3 regions of the Erwinia sp. 2186 genome follow, and region 1 is predicted to be linked to each of the others. Evidence: predicted binding sites of a transcription regulator. Region 1 holds the regulator's gene; each other region holds the start of a gene.
The links. The regulator Fur, encoded in region 1, represses iron uptake genes when iron is present. The targets are predictions, from matches to a motif close to ATAATAATGAGAACNACTATCAA.
Positions count from the first base shown of each region.

Region 2: a site for Fur is predicted at 2,153-2,175, ahead of fepB (Fe2+-enterobactin ABC transporter substrate-binding protein). Genes of this name have one in related genera too.
Region 3: a site for Fur is predicted at 2,738-2,760, ahead of efeU (iron uptake transporter permease EfeU). Genes of this name have one in related genera too.

Region 1 is NZ_CM173824.1:3,445,292-3,449,793, reverse strand. It holds gene ACXKZG_RS16020 (beta-N-acetylhexosaminidase) at 1-2,343, shown strand, start outside; gene fur (ferric iron uptake transcriptional regulator) at 2,404-2,847, opposite strand; gene fldA (flavodoxin FldA) at 3,209-3,739, opposite strand; gene ybfE (LexA regulated protein) at 3,890-4,171, opposite strand; gene ybfF (esterase) at 4,319-4,502, opposite strand, start outside.
Region 2 is NZ_CM173824.1:561,362-565,863, reverse strand. It holds gene fes (enterochelin esterase) at 1-1,160, shown strand, start outside; gene fepB (Fe2+-enterobactin ABC transporter substrate-binding protein) at 1,125-2,093, opposite strand; gene cgtA (Obg family GTPase CgtA) at 2,241-3,428, opposite strand; gene rpmA (50S ribosomal protein L27) at 3,758-4,015, opposite strand; gene rplU (50S ribosomal protein L21) at 4,031-4,342, opposite strand.
Region 3 is NZ_CM173824.1:2,003,211-2,007,712, reverse strand. It holds gene efeB (iron uptake transporter deferrochelatase/peroxidase subunit) at 1-669, opposite strand, end outside; gene efeO (iron uptake system protein EfeO) at 676-1,800, opposite strand; gene efeU (iron uptake transporter permease EfeU) at 1,854-2,687, opposite strand; gene putP (sodium/proline symporter PutP) at 2,916-4,400, opposite strand.

The DNA of each region.
Region 1 (4,502 bases):
ATTGTCGGGGATTTAACCCGCCTGGAGCCGACAGACAAATTCAAAGGCATTGCGGCGGGCGAAACCATCGAGATCCCGATCGTGAATGAATACTGGCAGCTGTTTATTACCGATGTGATGCCGCGTTGGTATGCGACCTCTGGCGATGCCACGCCGAAAATCCTCGTCAGCACGGATACCGAGATACTGACCGATTTTGTGGAGCCTTTTGGCGCTCAGTGGAAGCGCATCGCAGATGATAAGAACCTGTTGATGGATGCCCAGGGCCGCTTTACTAAAAACAGCGATGTCGCCCCGATGGCCGCGTCCACTTTACGTGGGCAAATCCTTCCCACCCCGTTGAAGGTTTCGGTGTTCTCTGATGACGCGGATCTCTCTGCTGGGGTGACGCTGGAACTGGCAAGCCTGTCGGCAGAGAAAGCCGAAGCCATACAGCAGCGTTTTGCGTTGATGGGAATCAAAGCGCAGCCCAATGGATACCCGATTACCACTCGGGTGAGCCAAAAAGCGTTCGATAAAAAGCTGGCCGTTCCGGGGGGATACACGCTGAATATTGGCAAGGACAAGGCTGAAGTGGTGGGTTATGACCAGAGCGGCGTGTTCTACGGTTTACAGTCGATCCTGTCGCTGATCCCGGCCGATGGCAGCCTGAACGTGGCGACGTTAAAGGCCAGCGATGCGCCGCGTTTCCAATACCGTGCGGTGTTCCTTGATGTGGCGCGCAACTTCCACAGCAAAGAGGTGGTACTGCGCTTGCTGGACCAGATGGCGGCGTGGAAACTCAACGTTTTCCATTTCCATCTGACCGACGATGAAGGCTGGCGTATTGAAATTCCAGGCCTGCCGGAGTTAACGGAGATTGGCAGCAAGCGTTGTCACGATCTCGAAGAGAAGCGCTGTTTGCTGCCACAGTTAGGATCGGGACCAAACAGTGATAACAGTGGCAGCGGTCATTTCAGCCGTCAGCAGTATATCGATATTGTGAAGTATGCTGATGCGCGCGGTATTCAGGTCATCCCGGAAATCGATATGCCGGCCCACGCCCGGGCAGCGGTAATCTCGATGGAAGCGCGTTACGATCGCTTGTTCAATGCCGGTAAGGAAAAAGAAGCCAATGAATTCCGCCTGCTCGATCCCAGCGACAATTCCAACACCACCTCCGTGCAGCTTTACGATCGCACCAGCTATCTCAATCCGTGCCTGAGCTCCTCGTTACGCTTTACCGACAAGGTGATAGGTGAAATCCAGGCGATGCATAAAGCTGCCGGACAGCCGCTGAAGACCTGGCATTTCGGCGGAGATGAAGCCAAAAACATTCGCTTAGGATCCGGCTATTCGGATAAGAACACACCCGTTGAAGGCACCGGTTTACTGGACTTAAGCCAGCAAGATAAGCCGTGGGCAAAATCCCAGGTCTGCCAGACGATGATTGAAGAAGGAAAGATCGAAGACCTGGATCATCTGCCGAGCGACTTTGCCCTTAACGTCAGCAAGCAGGTTAAGGCACACGGTATCGGCAAAATGCAGGCCTGGCAGGATGGTATTAAAGACGCTAAAAATGCCAAAGCCTTTGCAACGGACAGGGTTGCGGTCAACTTCTGGGACACACTGTTTTGGGGCGGTTTTGATTCTGCCAATGACTGGGCAGGCAAAGGTTATGAAGTGATCGTCTCCAATCCGGATTACCTGTATCTCGATTTTCCTGCCGAGGTGAATCCGCTGGAGCGGGGATACTACTGGGGAACGCGCTTTACCGATGAACGGAAAATTTTCCACTTCGCGCCGGATAACTTGCCACAAAACGCCGAGACTTCCGTCGATCGCGACGGCAAACCTTTCACGGCTAAATCTGACAAGCCCTGGCCTGGCGCTCACGGCATCTCCGCTCAACTGTGGAGTGAAACCACCCGTACCGACGCGCAGGTGGAGTACAAGCTTTTCCCGCGCATTTTGTCCGTGGCGGAACGCGCCTGGCACCGCGCAGCCTGGGAGCAGGATTATAAAGCCGGCAAAGAGTATACCGGCGGCAAAACCCGCCTGGTAGACCAGCAGGCTCAGCTGAAGGACTGGCAGCGGTTTGCCAACCTTCTGGGGCAACGTGAATTGGCAAAACTGGATAAAGCCGGCATTGCCTATCGCTTGCCGGTGCCCGGTGGGGTGGTGCAGGACGGTAAGCTGGTGGTCAATACCGAGCTACCTGGCTTAACCGTTGAGTACAGCCTGGACGAGGGGACAACCTGGCAGCATTGGCAGGCGGATCAACCGCCGGCGGTGGCCGGTAAGGTATTGCTGCGTACGCGCAGTCCTGATGGTCTGCGCGTCAGCCGGACGGAAGCGCTGTAACGGGGCGACAGGCAAAAAAAAACCGGTGAAGGATCACCGGTTTTTTGCTGTTAGTGTAGATTACTTGTCGTGCAGCGTCTCATCTTCACGGCAGTCACCGGTTGAGCAGTGACCGTAAAGGTACAGGCTGTGGTTACTGAGTTTGATGCCGTGGCGCGTGGCGATATCACGCTGGCGAGCTTCGATGTTTTCATCACGGAACTCGATCACCTTGCCACAATCCAGGCAAATCAGATGATCGTGGTGATGCTGCTGAGTCAGTTCGAAAACGGATTTACCACCTTCGAAATTATGACGGGTAACGATCCCGGCATCATCAAATTGGTTAAGAACGCGGTAAACCGTCGCCAGACCAATCTCTTCGCCCATGTCAATCAGACGCTTGTACAAGTCTTCCGCACTGACGTGATGGCCCTCAGGTTCCTGAAGTACTTCCAGAATTTTAAGTCGTGGAAGCGTGACTTTCAGGCCGGCCTTCTTTAATGCGGTGTTATTGTCAGTCATGCGGATATTGTCCTGTTACTTTGCTAGTCACTTTGTGGCTGAAAAGCCCTGAACATCGGTCGTCGCGAAAAGCCAAACGTCTCATTATAGAACTGATATTTCGAAATGAACACCACTGGCGATGCATCTCAATCAAGGGAGGTAAGGAGAAGAGTCGTTACGTCCGTGAGAGCAAGCGGTTGGGCTGACATTTCGCTCTGCCTCATCATAGTCGCTATTAGAGCGAAAGGCGCTGAGAAAGCGGGTGACCGATGGCGATATTTTACAGATTTGCAGATGAAAGTTACAAAAATGTGTCTATTACTTCTATAGGAAAAACCACTGGCCTGATGTGAGATACCTCCCAATCAGGCCGGTCTGATTACGCTTCCAGGATTTCTTTCAGCTGGAGCTCGTCATAAATCTGTTTGACCCACTGCTCGGTGCGCTCACTGGTGAGTTCTGGCTGACGATCTTCGTCAATAGCCAGACCGAGGAAGTGCTTATCATCCGCCAGCCCTTTCGAGGCTTCAAAATGGTAGCCTTCAGTTGGCCAGTGACCGACGATCACCGCGCCTTTAGGCTCGATAATGTCGCGGATGGTGCCCATCGCGTCACAGAAGTACTCAGCGTAATCTTCCTGATCGCCACAGCCGAACAGCGCAACGAGCTTGCCGTTGAAATCAATTTCTTCCAACGTCGGGAAGAAATCATCCCAGTCGCACTGCGCTTCGCCGTAGTACCAGGTTGGGATACCGAGCAGCAGAATATCAAAGGCTTCAAGGTCTTCTTTGCTGCTTTTAGCGATATCATGAACTTCAGCCACCTCTTTACCGAGCTGCTTCTGGATCACTTTTGCAATGTTTTCTGTATTGCCCGTATCGCTGCCAAAGAAAATGCCTACGATTGCCATGACTTACTAACCTCTTGAAACGTATTGATAGGGTAAAGGCTGCTTATTACAGATACCGGCAATGATAGCAGACAGCTACAGGGGGATAAATGAGTAATCCGCCTGCTTTTGTCGCTTTGTGCTTCACCGGGGGGTGCTGAAAGCGCCTGTTCAGCGGTCCTGATCGGCCAACTGCGCCATGACCATTTCTTCAATCAGCTCGCTGCGGCTCATATTACGCTGCTCGGCAAGCTGGTTCAGAGCATCAACCGCGTCACTGTTCATTTTCAGTTCAACGCGCTTCAGCCCGCGCACTTTATCGCGCTTAAGCTGGTTGCGTTTGTTGATACGCAGCTGCTCATCACGCGTCAGCGGATTGGTTTTTGGTCGTCCCGGGCGACGGTCATCTGCGAACAGATCGATCGTGGTGCGGTCCGTGTTTTCTTTTGCCATAGAATCGTGATACTGAAAGGCTGGAGTTCTGATGGTTCAGGCCTGATGTCGGCTGAAATTCGTGCAGCGACAAATTTTTAGCGCGCCATCATACCCCAGCGAAAGTCATGACGACAATGATTTAGCCATCTCAGGATATAATTGTTTTTACAGCGCAAAAAAACGGCGTATTGCGCGCAAAACAGCATCAGGTTTCTCGGCATGGACCCAGTGACCGGCACCGTTGACCACATGCGCACGGGCTTTGGGGAACTGCGCCAGCAGGGCGTCACGATATTCATCGGCCAGGTAGGGCGAACGTTCGCCGCGAATAAACAGCGCGGGATGCTCC
Region 2 (4,502 bases), 2.0 Mb from region 1:
GGGAAAAGGGAAAAAACGCCTTAGTGACTTTCCTCTGGCGCGATCCTGACGGGGATGAGTTCCACTCGGCGATCCGCAACGTCTGGCTGAACATTATCGGCATAACCGACCATCATCGTGGTGGGCTTCCCCACTCTCTTAAGCGCATTGCTGGAACCGACGTCTGGCAGACCACTCTGTCCCTGAGCCAGGGCTGGCGTGGCAGTTACTCTTTGATGCCTGACACCGCAGATGAGTTGCCCGCCGAACCGCTTTCGATGCTTTCCCTGAGACAGTGGTGGCAGCAGAAATTCCCACTGGCACAACCCGATCGTTACAATCCGCTGGCGGGCTGGCAAAACGGACGTGGTCACTGGGTGTCTCCGCTGCATATGCCTGCAGCACCAGCGCAACCCGAGTGGCAGACTGAGGATAATCGGCTTGAAACCCTGAACTTGAGCTGGGAGAGCGTGTTACTGGGTAATACCCGAGACGTGGCGATACTGGCCACCGGCGAAGAAAATCCCCTTCATCGTCCACTGGTGATCCTGCTTGACGGGAAATTTTGGCTAAAGAGTCAACCTGTTGCAGCGCCATTGGCAACGCTGACACGCAGCGGAGACCTGCCTGAAGCGGTATACATATTTATCGATTCGGTGGATAACTCGCTGAGAGCCGCAGAGCTCCCCTGTAATCCGCTCTTCTGGCAGGCCATTCAACAGGAATTGTTACCCGAACTGCGGCGGAAAATCGCGTTTTCCGGGCAAGCAAAAAATACCGTTGTTGTTGGACAGAGTTTTGGTGGCCTCGCGGCGGTGTATGCGGTGCTGAACTGGCCTGAACGCTTTGGCTGTGCGCTTAGTCAGTCAGGATCTTTTTGGTGGCCACGCCGGGATCACCAACCTGAGCAAGCGACAGGGTTGTTGATACAACAGGTTGTAAAGGGAATTGCCGGAATGCCCGGGCAACGCATTGCACTGGATGCAGGCTGGCATGAGAAAATCATTCTTGATTCGAACCGGCAGTTATATCCCCTGCTGGTCGATGCTGGCCTTGATGTCCGCTTTCGGGAGATTGACGGCGGTCATGATGCCCTCTGCTGGCGCGGAGGGATCACGGACGGACTTAAGTGGTTATGGTCCGACTCAGTGAGCAGCGAAGAGATCCCTAAGTCGCGTTAAAAGATGGTTTGCACTGTAGTAGTCAAGGCGGAAGCTGTCATTCCCCAGCGTATAGACCTTCTGATGCTGAACGGCAGGCGACGCCGCCAGTAAAGGCGCAGACAGCAGTGCCACTTTGCCAGATTGATCGGCGGCGAACATCAATACAGATTGCCCATTGATCCCCGTCACCAGGCTCTCGCCACTGAGTGGGATAATGTCTTTGCGTTGCAACCTCCGTTGCGCCTGAGCCAGTTCAGCGGGCACCGTGGCCAGGGTAAACCCCAATGATTCCAGCAATTGCCCCTGCGCAGAGTCGCGGGTCCAGAGATTAGCGGCCTGACTTTGTGGATTGAACACCAGTGCAGAGACGGGCTGCGGTGGCAATACTATTGCCGCTTTGACGGCAGCGACTCGTCTGGCAAATGACTGAATAGAAGCCTCCGCTTCGCTCTCCTTTCCGGTGGCTTTTGCAAGTTGTCGCTCTGTTTGCTGCCAGCTCTGCTGGTCGTAATTAATCACCAGCGTGGGTGCAATCAGCGAAAGGCGGTCATACAGCGTGACAGCTGAGTCTTTTCCCGTTGCGCTGACCACGATCAAATCTGGATCCTGCGCGGCGATGGCTTCCAGACTGGCTTCCCCTGTGGGTAACGGTTTTACCCCGCGGGCGCTGGCAATATCGCCCCATTGACGAAAGAACCCCCGATCATCGGCAAGCCGTTTTCCAGGCTGAGTTACCCCGCTGGCAATAACCGGGGCTTCAATCGCCAGTAATGAACCAGTAAGCGTCACGCTGGTTGAAACAATACGTCGCGGCGGCTGCTTAAGCACAACTTCCCCCTTTGAGGTTGAAAGATGGCGCGGCCAGTCAGGACGGGCATCAGCCTGGGCGAGAAAGGGGATCAAAAGCAGGCTGAACAGTAGCGGGTAACGCGTGAGGAAGGCAGAGGTCATTATCAGGCTCGTTGGCAAAGCGCCGATGTCAAAACATGGCAAATCGAAGGATGGCAAAGATGATAATAATTATCTTTACCATTTAAAAGACTTAATTGCCCGAGCTGCAGACATAAAAAAAGGACACCGGGGTGTCCTTTTGTTGGATTAACGCTTGTAGATGATTTCGACGCCTTCGTCGTCCTCTTCATCCCAGTCGTCATCCCAGTCGTCGTCTTCCACTTCAACAGCAGATTCTGCTTCAGCTTCTTCGAGTTGCTGGCGATGATAGTCATCCCACATGAACTCGACTTTCTCAGGCTGCTTCTGTGCTTCTTCCACTTCTTTTGGATTGGCGTTGATAAAGGACATCACATCCCAGCACAATGGCGTTACGCCAGTACGGTTGGCAGCAGAGATCAGATAGTATTTATCTGTCCAGCCCAGCGCATCAGCAATCGCTTTAGCACGAGATTCCGCTTCTTCTTCGTCCAGCAGGTCAACTTTGTTGAACACTAACCAGCGCGGTTTGTTGAAGAGCTTCTCGCTGTATTTTTCCAACTCACCGAGGATGATGCGGGCATTCTCAATCGGATCGGATTCATCAATTGGCGCCAGATCGATGGTGTGTAACAGCACACGGCAGCGCTCAAGGTGCTTAAGGAAGCGAATACCCAGACCCGCGCCATCAGATGCCCCTTCGATCAGACCCGGGATATCGGCGATCACAAAGCTCTGTTCAGTGTCCATACGAACCACGCCGAGGCTTGGTACCAGCGTGGTAAACGGATAGTCAGCCACTTTTGGTTTCGCGGCGGACACCGCACGGATAAAGGTTGATTTACCGGCATTCGGCAAGCCAAGCATACCCACGTCAGCCAGCAGCATCAGTTCCAGCTGAATATCACGCACTTCACCCTTGGTCCCCATCGTTTTCTGACGAGGAGAACGGTTTACGGAGGATTTGAAGCGGGAGTTGCCCAGACCATGCCAGCCGCCTTTCGCGACCATCTGGATCTGACCATGCGTCATCATGTCGCCCAGCGTCTCGCCAGTGCCCTGATCGATGATACGGGTGCCGACCGGCACTTTAATAATAATGTCCTGACCACGTTTGCCGGTACAATCACGGCTCTGACCATTCTGGCCACGCTCTGAACGGAAAGATTTTTCGAAACGGTAGTCAATCAGGGTATTGAGGTTTTCATCGGCCTGCATGTAGACATCGCCGCCGTCACCACCGTCGCCGCCGTCCGGACCGCCTCTTGGGATATATTTCTCACGACGGAAGCTGACGCAGCCATTGCCGCCATCGCCCGCAGCGACGAGTATCGTCGCTTCATCAACAAACTTCATGTTACTTCTCCGTAAATCATTCGCCCGACGCTGGCAAGGTGACGCGTGTCCGGGAGTGATCCGCCGTAGCAAGCTGGTGTGCCTGGTGACGGAAACTGGGTTTCTGGCGCCGCAAAAGCTGTCTTCACGTCGATTCCAGAAAGGGGATCCGCCTCAAGACATCGTGCAGCTGAATATAAAGTGTACAGCAAAAGTGACCTTTGCTGTGAACCCTCAGACGTAATTACGCCGGGGCAGAACGCAGAATGTAAAAAGCCCCGCAATCATAGCGGGGCTTTTAGATTCGCTGCTGAAAGCGGTATCAGGTACCGCTTTCAGGCACGAAAACCTTACTCAGCAACGATGCTGATGTATTTACGGTTGTTCGGGCCTTTCACTTCGAACTGGACCTTGCCGTTTGCAGTTGCAAACAGAGTGTGGTCACGGCCGCAGCCTACGTTGGTGCCCGCATGGAATTTGGTTCCACGCTGACGAACGATGATGCTACCTGCCAGAACAGATTCGCCGCCGAAACGCTTAACGCCGAGGCGTTTTGCATTGGAATCGCGACCATTTCGAGTGGAGCCGCCAGCTTTCTTGTGTGCCATTTGTCAGATCTCCTCTTACGCGCTGATGCCAGTGATCTTCACGTCAGTAAACCACTGACGGTGACCCTGCTGCTTACGGTAATGCTTACGACGACGGAACTTAACAATCTTGATCTTGTCGCCGCGACCATGAGCAATAATTTCTGCCTTGATCAAGCCACCTGAAACTAAAGGCGCGCCAATTGACACATCTTCACCGTTGGCAATCATCAGAACCTGGTCGAATTCAATCGTTTCGCCGGTTGCGATGTCCAGCTTTTCCAGGCGAACGGTCTGACCTTCGCTTACTCGGTGTTGTTTACCACCACTTTGGAAAACCGCGTACATATAAACTCCGCTTTCGCGCTTGCCGTCTTAGTTTCAGGCTGCGCTATAAATATTCACAATAGGGCGCGAATTCTACGCAACTTCCAGGATAATGACAAGTGCCTGATGCGGGGTATTGCAGAAAAAAAACGCTAAGCGAATGCAATTGTTTCGTTGCGCT
Region 3 (4,502 bases), 1.4 Mb from region 1:
CGCAGCATGGTCAGAGATAAAACCTTCACGACGCCAACGCACGCTAAGCAGATCCGGCGAATGCTTGATGATATCGCGCAGGGCATGGATCACCGTGTCATTGGTGTTGGCACAGATTTGCAGCAGCAGATCGCCGTGACACAGACGGGCATCCAACGCATCGTTAGGAAAACGCGTCATCGCCTGTAATTTCACCGGCTTCTGCGCCTGTAACCCATAGCGCTCGTCAAACAGTGAATGCCCCACCGACACCGTAATGGTCAGATTATCCGGGTAAATATCATCTCCCAGAATGCCGGAATCCATTGGCGGTAAGCGTGGATTGGTCACCAGCGGCGCTTTGCCGCCTTTGGTCAGGAAGGCAATGCGATCGTTGAGCAAGCGGAACAACCGTTGCAAATCCGCTTTGTCGGTCGCCAAAACGTCAAAGGCTACGATCATCATCGCAGCCTGTTGAGGTGTGGTTACGCCCGCCTGATGCAGGCCATAAAACGGCTGTGCCTCCTGTCTTGCTGAAGGCGACAAGGCGCCTGGCGAGAAGGATTTATCATCCGGTGCCGCATGCACCGGACAGCCACCACTTACAGCAAAGGCACCCCCAAGGATGCCCATGCCTTTTAATAAACGACGACGCGACGGCAGTGCCGCGTCATCCACAGATTTTGCCATTTACGATTAATCCAGTCCCAGCGTTCCGCGCAGCTTAGCAAGGTCTTCCGCCAGTGTGGTGATCGGGCCTTTCATTGCATTGCGGTCAGCGTCAGTCAGCTTGTCATAAGATTCGTAACCGTCTTTGGTCCGGTATTTTGACAAGATGCCGTCCACTTTCTTGAAGTTCGCATCGATTTTCGCCAGCAGAGGCGCATCGGCCTTCTGCAGCATTGGACGGAGCAGGTTAACAATTTTCTGCGCGCCGTCAACGTTAGCCTGGAAATCCCACAGGTCAGTGCGGCTGTAACGATCTTCTTCGCCGGAGATTTTGCTGGAGGCCACTTCTTCAATCAGACCCGCCGCACCGCCAACTACTTTGCTTGGCGGGAAGGCCAGCTCGTCAATGCGCTTCTGCAGATCCAACACGTCGGTGTTCAGCTGAGTCGCAAAGGACTCCATGCCTTTGGTGCTCTTATCGCCCCACAGTGCTTTCTCGATGCGGTGGAAACCGGTGAACTTAGGATCTTCCGCTTTCTTCTCGAAATCGTCTTCACGGGCGTCGATGCTGCCATCCAGGTCAGAGAACAGTTCGGCAATCGGTTCGATGCGCTCGTAATGACGGCGGGTTGGTGCGTACAGCGCTTTGGCTTTTTCGATATCGCCCGCTTTCACCGCATCGGTAAAGGCTTTGGTGCCGGCAACCAGTTCCACCACTTCTTTGGTGACGTAGGTTTTGTATTCAGCAATCGGTCCGACCAACTGCATCACGTCCGGCTTTCCGTCAGAAGGCGCATTAGTGCCCTTGACGATCAGCTTGCCTTTCGGGTTGCTTAACAGGCCGCAGGTCAGGTCATATTCACCGGCTTCCAGATTCGCCGTCAGCTTCTGGGTAAAGCCAGGCGCGATATTTTCACGCTCTTCGACCACCATCACCCCCTTCAGGATCTCCCACTCCAGCCCTTTCTGGCTGTTGTTCTGGATGATGAACTGGGTTTTACCCGCGTTCACCGTGACGTTCATTGGATCACACTGTTTGTCATTCACGCTGATTTTAACCTGCGGAATATCAGCGGCCATCGCAGCGGCAGAACCGGTCAGCAAAGTCACGAGCGCAGCATTCAGCGCGTGCTGGCGAAAACGAAGAGTCATAGTAAATCCCTGTGAAAAAGTTACGCGCCTGCAAAACAGGCGCGGACAAAGGCTTAGCGTGTGGTACGCACTGCCGTAGCCTGTGGACGCACTGGCATAAAGAACAGCAGCAGCGCAGGAACTAAATAGATAAACCAGACCGCCACTTCGCTGACGCTTGGCGTTTCCTGGTAGCCCAACATCCCTTCCAGCAGCGTACCGATAAGGGTGCTGGTGGAGAGCGTATTACTCATATCAAAGGCGATGTCCTGGAAATGATTCCACAGTCCGGCTTCGTGGAAGGCGCGGATTGCACCGGCGGCCAGACCGGCGGCCACAAACAGGATAAACAGGCTGGTCCACTTGAAGAAGGTCGCCAGGTTAAGACGCACGCCGCCCCAGTAGATCAGCATGCCGAGGATAATCGCGGTCGCCAGGCCCAGTATGGCGCCCAACGGTGGACCAATGCCCACATCCTGCTGGAACGCCGCGAGCAGGAAAAACACCGATTCGAGGCCTTCACGGGCAACCGCCAGGAACACCATCATAATCAGCGCCCAGCCGCTGCTTTTGCCCTTCTGCAACGCATTGTCCACGGCATCTTCCAGTTGGGCCTTCACGTTGCGGGACACTTTGCGCATCCAGAACACCATGTAGGTCAGGATACACACGGCCACCACGGCCACGATCCCTTCAAACAGCTCCTGCTCTTTCTGCGGGAATTCGCCGGTGGTTTCGTTGATAAAGTAGCCAACGCCAAGGCAGAGTGCGGCGGCAACAAACACGCCCACCCACATTGCGCCAAACCATTCACTGCGATGGGTACGCTTCAGGTAACTGGCGATCAGGCTGACAATCAGCGCGGCTTCCAGGCCTTCGCGTAACATGATGAGAAATGGAACAAACATGCCTACACCCTCGAGTGTGAAAGAATTTCAGTTGCGGTAAAGAAACGTAAATCAAAACGATATCGATTATCATTATCGGCAACGAAAAAACAAGAGGCATCGTGGGTATTTTCGCAATCTGCGAGAAGGGGCGCGGCGGTGCTGTAGCGGATACAAACGGGGCGTGCGAAGAGTCAACGGCAGTCAACCGACCGGGCGTCAGTGCGACGCCCGGTGGTAAACGCTGACTTATTTGGTGTTGTATTCGATTTCTGCTGCTTCGAAACGTTGCTGTGCCGCAGCGCTTGGCTCGCGGCCCATCAGGCTGACGATCCAAATTGCCAGGCTGGCGAACAGGAAGCCAGGGATGATTTCATACAGATCCAGCCAGCCGTACTGTTTCCAGATCAGTACGGTTGCCGCACCGATAATCATGCCTGCCAGCGCGCCGTTACGGGTCATACGCTTCCAAATCAGCGACAACAGCACCACCGGACCAAACGCCGCACCGAAGCCCGCCCAGGCGTAGCTTACCAGTCCTAACACGCGGTTCTCCGGGTTCGAGGCCAGCGCAATGGCGATCACCGCCACCAGCAGAACCATCAAACGCCCTACCCACACCAGCTCACGCTGAGTGGCGTTTTTGCGCAGGAAGTTTTTGTACAAATCTTCCGTCAGTGCGCTTGAACACACCAGCAGCTGACAGCTCAGGGTCGACATCACCGCCGCCAGGATAGCGGAGAGCAGGATACCGGCAATCCACGGGTTAAACAGAATACGCGCCAGCTCAATAAAGATGCGCTCGCCGTTTTCAGATACGCCCACGGCCTGCTCCGGATGGTTCTGGAAATACGCGATGCCGAAGAAGCCCACTGCAACCGCCCCACCCAGACACAGGATCATCCAGATCATGCCGATGCGGCGTGCACTGCGGATTGAGCGGTGGGAATCGGCCGCCATAAAGCGCGCCAGAATATGCGGTTGCCCGAAGTAGCCCAGTCCCCAACCCAGCAGCGAAATCACCGCGACAAAGTTCAAGTTCTTCAGCATATCGAGGTTTTCGATACTCTTCGCTTCAATCACCTTAAGCGAATCGCTCAGACCGCCGACGGCGAAAATCACCATCACCGGCGTCAGGATCAGCGCGAAGAACATCAGGCTGGCCTGTACGGTATCGGTCCAGCTGACGGCGAGGAAGCCGCCAACGAAGGTATAGATGATGGTGGCCGCAGCACCGGCCCACAGCGCGGTTTCATAACTCATGCCGAAGGTGCTTTCGAACAGTCGCGCACCGGCAACCACGCCAGAAGCACAATAGATAGTGAAGAACACCAGGATCACCAGCGCTGAGATCACCCGCAGCATTTTGCTTTTGTCCTCGAAGCGACTGGAGAAGAAGTCTGGCAGGGTTAAGGCGTTATCGTGATGCTCGGTCTGCACGCGCAGACGGCCCGCGACAATTTTCCAGTTAAGGTAGGCGCCGATGGTCAGGCCGATGGCAATCCAGCTTTCTGAGATGCCCGACAGGAAAATGGCACCCGGCAACCCCATCAACAGCCAGCCGCTCATATCCGATGCGCCCGCCGACAGCGCGGTGACCACGCTACCCAGACTGCGACCGCCGAGGATGTAATCATCGAAGTTTTTTGTAGACCGGTATGCAATAAAACCTATCAGCACCATGCCGAGGATATAAACACAAAAGGTCACCATCATTGGTGTACTCAGAGTCATTCAGGTTCTCCACTTATAATTGTTTATGCACAACCACTGGAGCTATCCGTAGTCACCGCTGGAACGTCGCGGCGCTACCTCCCTGGCTCAGCGCGGGGTATC